2 regions of the Lysinibacillus canaveralius genome follow, and region 2 is predicted to be linked to the other one. Evidence: riboswitches for the same ligand, from Rfam matches in the RefSeq annotation. Region 2 holds a riboswitch; the other holds the start of a gene.

Region 1 (3,423 bases), 820 kb from region 2:
TCCTGAGCAGTTTGCAGAGCTGAATGAAGAACTGAATCGCCTTCTGACTGTACTGGAGTATTGTACGGGTGATCAGAAGATGGTGATTGTCATGCGCTACTTCCAGGAGCTTTCTATTACAGAAACGGCCGAAATTTTAGGATGGACGGAAGGTAAAGTAAAAACAACGCAGCATCGGGCAATCAAAGCGCTGCGGGAGAAATTGAGTGAACAGGAGGCGAATTCATTATGAAGAACGAAAAATGGGACGATCAACAGCTGGAAGAGCTCTTATCCAAAGCCCCAAAAATTCAAGATCATCGTTCAAAGGAAGACGTCTTCGCAAGACTGAAAGAGGCTGGTGCTTTTGAAGAGGAGCCAGTACAATTAAGCAAAAAGAAAAAACGAAATCCTTTTATGCTCTTCGGGTTGACGGCTGCTTTGACATTTATAACATTTGGTGGTGTATACTACTTTTCGCAAAATTCTTCTGAGGAGAAAAGTATCTCTATGTTTGACGAAGAGAGTTCAAATAAACAGGAACAAACGCTGGATACAGCTGAAAACACAGCGGAAATCGAAGAGATGGCTATCCGGGCAATACCGGAAGAGGACATCCGCACGTCAGTATATGAGGAACAGCTGGAGGAGGCCTCTGCATTTCACATCGGTCTAGCTGGAAATGATGCAGAAAGTGTACCGGTTACGATTGTTATTCCGAAAGAAAAGCTTGTGGAGGACTTCGGCAAAGAAGCACCGACTCAGGTTGAAATGTATAATAAATATGCTTCGAAGCTGGATGAACAGGCAGCAGGATTCAATGAGTTGCATCCGGTAAAAGGAAAAATTGAAGAACAGGGAAAAACAGTGACCCATACTTTACCTGCTGATCATGGATATGATGTGTCATCCGGAGCGGCAGCCGTTTATACGGGAATGCTGACGGACACATTTAGCAAAAATTATGATAAGGCAATTATGCAAAATCAAGATGGGACACCGATGACTTTTAAAGAGGCAGGAACACCAAGCGAACCTTTAGATTTGAAAAATGCTTCGCGCTATAGCTATTTCCTGGATGAACAGGAAAGTGGTGTCTTTTTAGCCCCGAATTTCCGACAGACCTTTCAGACGGTAACAGAAGCTTTGGAATATATGAAGGTAGAAGAGAATGATATTTATAAAACGGCCATTCTACCAGGCGTAGATTATAAGGTAACAGATGGCAATGTCGTGAAAGTCACTTTTACAGCTCCTCTGGATTTAGAGACGGTTGATTCACAGCAGGCGATGCATATGATTGAAGCGATGCTGTTGACGGCTTCAGGCTTTAATAAGCAGATACTGTTTGAAAACATTGTACAAACGGAATGGAGAGGTTTCTATTTCGCTGAGCCCCTTCCGAAGCCAGTTGGGCCAAACGAATTACCGGTTGATCTTATCCAGGCTAAATAGACAACTTTAGAGAATTGTAGGCAAAAGGGTTTACAATTCTCGTTTTTCTCTTATAATAAAAAGTGTAACATAATTTTATATTGATTCATCTTCGGGGCAGGGTGTAATTCCCGACCGGCGGTAATAGAAGGAGCGATATCCGACCATTTTTGGAGGATATTGCAGCAACCCTTCTTCAGCCCGCGAGCCGCTTTTATAGTGCGCAGGATTTGGTGAGAGTCCAAAGCCGACAGTATAGTCTGGATGGGAGAAGGTGAAGGTACGGTCGTCATTTCATGAGAAATGTCGTGTTTTGTGTACGCCTTAAAGCTAAAGGGAACTGGCTTTATTTCGCTGTACGCAAAATACCGATGTTAAGACCTTTATTTAAGTGTGCCTTATTCTCCCTTATACAATATTGTATAAGGGTTTTTTCATGGAACGCGACGCCGGTTGTACCTTTCTTCTTGCGAGATGGAATCAGCAAAGGAGAAGATTTTTATGACGAAGACAAACAAAAAGTTGCGTTCATTCGTAACAATTGCGATGTTGAGTAGTATTTCATTTATCTTAATGCTATTTAACTTTCCGCTACCATGGTTCCCAGCATTTTTGCAAATCGACTTCAGTGATGTACCAGCATTGATTGCGGCTATCACAATGGGTCCGGTTGCCGGTATTTTAGTAGAGCTTATGAAAAATATTCTGGACTGGATTTTCTCAGGCTCGCCAACAGGTATGCCGGTAGGGCACATGGCGAATTTTGCAACAGGTATTTTGTTCATCTTGCCTGTTTATTACATTTACAAAAAACTACCTTCTGCAAAAGGTTTATTTTTCGGCTTGATCGTTGGTTCGTTAATCATGTCAGTAGGAATGGCCTTCTTGAACTATATCGCATTTTTACCGATGTATGGATACTTCATGAACTTCCATGTGGAGAATATGTCTGAGATGGCAGTGAAGGCAATCTTACCGTTTAATCTGCTTAAAGGGGTCATGCTCATTGTTATTGTGACGGTCCTATTCCGTACAATGAATAAGTGGATTCAAAACCAGCGTTTACAATATTTATCGTAACGAATACGCAGCTGCTTCGGTAGCTGCGTTTTATTTTGCCTTTCGACATGATACAATAACGCCGTATGAATGATAAGAGCTAAATTGATTTGTCGATGAATTGAGGAGGAAAAGATATGTGGATCGATATTACAATACCATTACATAAAAATATACCCGTATGGCCAGGGGATGCACCATTTGATTACCGGCTGGCGGCGAAACTCGAGCCGGACGGGGCAAACGTAGGCGAGGTGATGATGAGTCTACATACGGGCACTCATGTTGATGCTCCCTATCATTATGATGATTTTGGAAAATCGATTGATGCCTTGCCGCTTGACTTGTTCATGGGAGCTGTACTGCTGGTAGAGATGACAAATGTAGAGCAAATTCAAAGAGTGCATGTCGAGATGCTTCCGTTGCAGGGGATAGAACGGATATTTTTCAAAACGAAAAAAGAGCATGACTTATACCGTTTCGACCCTTCCTATACAACGGTTCATCCTGAGACAGTTGCGTTTCTAGCTGCTCAAGGAATTAAGGTGCTGGGGACGGATGCGCCTTCTGTTGATGCAGTAGAGGATGTGGCATTACAGGCTCATCACGCTTGTAATGAAGAAGGAATTTATATTATCGAAAACTTGTACTTAAAAGATGTGGAAGCAGGATTATACGAGTTTATCGGTCTCCCTTTGGCCATACAGGGCGGAGATGCATCTCCGATTAGGGCAATTATTCGAAAAGTCGAATAGAATTAAAGAAGCTGACCAAAGAGGGTCGGCTTTTTTGTTTAAACAGAGCTTATTTGCAGACCGGCGGACTTTATATGTCAGCCGGCTTTTTATCTCAAATTGAGATTAAATTAATCTAAAAAACGTATGTTATATTTCCTTACGTGATATTGATATTATAAGTGACATATTGTAAAGTAAAGATAAGAAAGGGAGG
Region 2 (3,423 bases):
CTGAAACAGGGGTGTCAGATGACAAACAAAAAAGAGCTGAGTTTATTTAAATTAACTTGGCCTATTTTTCTAGAATTGTTCTTATTCATGCTTATGGGATTGGTCGATACGTTTATGCTGAGTTCGGTGTCGGATGAAGCAGTAGCCGGGGTCGGTGCAGCCAATCAATATGTCCAAATTGCTATTTTAATTTTGGGTGTTATCGGAACAGGAGCTTCTATTGTCATTTCACAATATATTGGATCACATCGTCTATTAGACGTAACAAAACTTTCGGCTTTGTCTGTTACACTTAACCTCATCGTGGGACTTGTGGTAAGTGTAGTATTTATTATATTTTCGGGTAAAATTTTGTCTGCTATGAATTTGGAAGGTAATGTCCTTGCCGCAGCAACAACTTATTTAACATTTGTAGGCGGATCGATTTTCTTCCAGGCTATTATTACTTCTGCTTCTGCGATTATTCGTGTACAAGGTTTGACGAAGCAAACAATGTATTTAGCGGCGGGCATGAACTTTTTGAATGCCCTGTTCAACTACCTATTCATCTTCGGTAAATTTGGTTTTCCCGAAATGGGAGTTGCAGGTGCAGGTCTTTCTTCTGTTATTAGCCGCGGTATCGCCGCAGTCGTCTTCTTCTGGCTGCTGTACCGCTCGTTAGAGATTAAAATTGAATATCGATACTTTTACACTTTTTCCAAAAACTATGTAAAGGAAATCTTGAAGATTGGCGTACCTTCTGCCGTTGAGCAAATTTTATATCAAGCATGCCAGCTTGTATTCCTTTACTATGTGACATATCTTGGCGCAGCATCACTAGCTGCAAGACAGTATGCAGTAAACATCTCTATGTTCACTTACCTGTTCGCTCTGGCAATTGGAACAGGGACAGCCATTTTAATCGGGCGAAGCGTCGGTGCCGGTGAAAAGGATATTGCCTACAGCCGGGCATGGTCCAGCATCAAAATGGCGATGCTGTTAACTATTCCAACAGTTGTTATCATTACGATTTTCCGTGAACCTTTCATGCGGTTATTTACAACAAACGAAGAAGTTGTGGCCATCGGAGCCTCAGTTCTCTTGCTTGGTATTGTACTAGAAACGGGGCGCGCTATTAATCTGACATTTATCAACGCCCTGCGCGCAGCCGGTGACGCCCGTTACCCGGTAAGAGTCGGCTTTTTTACAATGGTATGTGTAAGTTTATCGCTCGGATACCTATTCGTCTTTGTTATGGATATGGGTCTGGTAGGTATATGGCTTGCGATTGCAGCAGATGAATGGCTTCGTGCCATCTTTGTCCTTCTTCGTTGGAGAAGCCGCAAATGGGAACGCTACTCTATTATTTCATCAAATAACTAATACTACTGTTATAGCTATACTGTCTGAGGCAGTATAGCTTTTTTCTTGGACTATATAAAAGACTAGCCTGCCTCTACTTCTTACCCCTTTCGCCTTAAATTACGTATTTTCTCTACAATTTCAGATAATTTCTGGATTTCCACAGATGTAGTGCTATAATGTAGAGTAACAATAAATAAGTCCTTCGGGGTCGGGTGTAATTCCCAATCGGCGGTGATAGAGAAATCTTAAGCCCGCGAGCGTAACAGCAGGATTTGGTGCGAATCCAAAGCCGACAGTAACAGTCTGGATGGAAGAAGGAGCTGAAAAAGTCTTCATAGCAAGGCTTATTTAGTGACGCCTTTTACTCATGAGCCCCTTTTTATAAGGGGCTCATTTTCGTTTCAGAGACGTATTTTTGGCCACCACATAGCGTGATATCTATGAGAAAAATTATGGGTCATCTTGCTTTGGCCAGTGGTACGAAAACCTGTACAGCAAGACATATAAAACCTTTTAGGAAAGTGAGGAGAAGAAATGTTTACAGGAATTATCGAGGATGTCGGGAAGGTCCAGTCGATTGCCCAGGGACAAGACTCTATGGAGCTGACCATTTCATCTGAGAAAATCCTCGAAGATGTCCATCTTGGGGACAGCATCGCAGTTAATGGTGTCTGTCTTACGGTCACACGCTTTGCAAACAAGCATTTTACAGTAGATGTAATGCCTGAAACTGTCAAGTCAACAAGCCTGCAGTCTCTCCAGCCCGGTAATTATGTGAATTTGGAAAGGGCCATGCCTGCGAACGGCCGATTTGGGGGTCATTTCGTCTCCGGGCATGTAGATGGTACCGGTATTATTTTGAGAAAGCGCCCTGCAGCAAATGCTGTATATATTGATATCGCTATCAGTGAAACACTCAGCCAATATTGCCTGTTAAAGGGGTCAATTGCAATAGACGGTACCAGCTTGACGATTTTTGACTTACAGCCCCGACAGCTGACTGTTTCACTCATCCCCCACACTTACCGTGAAACGGTACTTGGCATGAAAAAGGAACGAGACTTGGTAAATATCGAAACCGACCTATTAGGCAAGTATATTATCAATCAATTTAAGGGGCGCCAAGAGACGTCTTCACTTACCATGGATTTTCTGCATCAACATGGATTTTAGGAGGTACACAATGTTTCATACAATTGACGAAGCAATAGAAGATTTAAAGGCTGGCAGACCGATTATTGTCGTTGACGATGAGGACCGTGAAAATGAAGGGGATTTTGTCATATTAGCGGAACATGCAACACCTGAGAATATCAATTTCATGGCAGTACACGGTAGAGGGCTCATTTGTACGCCTATCTCCCCTGCACTCGCTGAACGCCTGGCTCTCCATCCAATGGTTGGCAACAATACGGACAACCACCAGACAGCTTTTACAGTAAGTATCGATTATAAGACGACAGAGACAGGCATTAGTGCCTTTGAACGCTCCGATACAATTTTGAGCATTCTTGATGACCAAGCTACGGCTGGGGATTTCCGCCGTCCCGGCCATGTATTTCCATTAATTGCAAAGGAAAAAGGCGTCCTTGTTCGGAATGGCCATACAGAGGCAGCGGTCGATCTGGCTATCCTTTGCGGCTCACAACCAGCCGGTGTCATTTGTGAAATCATGAAAGAAAACGGAGAAATGGCTAGAGTTCCTGAGCTTTTGGAAATTGCTAAACAGCACGCTTTAAAAATTATCACAATTGCGGATCTGATCCACTACCGCTACGAACGCGAGCAGCTCGTATCTCGCGAGGCCAGTGTGCAAATGCCAAGTGAATTTGGTGATTTTCGAATGATCGGCTATTCAAACCTACTCGATGACAAGGAACATGTAGCACTTTATACAGGCGACCTTTCCAAGGAGACTTCCCCCCTTGTTCGCATTCATTCCGCATGCCTGACAGGCGATATCTTTCACTCTAAGCGCTGTGAATGCGGACCTCAGCTTCATAAAGCGCTGCAGGTGATTCAGCAGGAAGGTACAGGCATTGTTCTTTATATGGCACAGGAAGGGCGTGGCATTGGGCT

Evidence for each region. A riboswitch is a leader RNA that binds a small molecule or an ion and turns the genes downstream of it on or off. The one in region 2 is predicted to bind FMN.
Region 1: another riboswitch for FMN. It lies ahead of AA0Y26_RS05480 (ECF transporter S component); the one in region 2 lies ahead of ribE (riboflavin synthase).

Annotation. Positions count from the first base shown of each region.
Region 1 is NZ_CP154840.1:1,121,766-1,125,188, forward strand. Features, by position in the region: gene AA0Y26_RS05470 (RNA polymerase sigma factor SigX) at 1-232, shown strand, start outside; gene AA0Y26_RS05475 (hypothetical protein) at 229-1,434, shown strand; FMN riboswitch at 1,518-1,693, shown strand; gene AA0Y26_RS05480 (ECF transporter S component) at 1,915-2,493, shown strand; gene AA0Y26_RS05485 (cyclase family protein) at 2,610-3,227, shown strand.
Region 2 is NZ_CP154840.1:302,479-305,901, reverse strand. Features, by position in the region: gene AA0Y26_RS01630 (MATE family efflux transporter) at 19-1,362, shown strand; FMN riboswitch at 1,539-1,667, shown strand; gene ribE (riboflavin synthase) at 1,879-2,517, shown strand; gene AA0Y26_RS01620 (bifunctional 3,4-dihydroxy-2-butanone-4-phosphate synthase/GTP cyclohydrolase II) at 2,528-3,423, shown strand, end outside.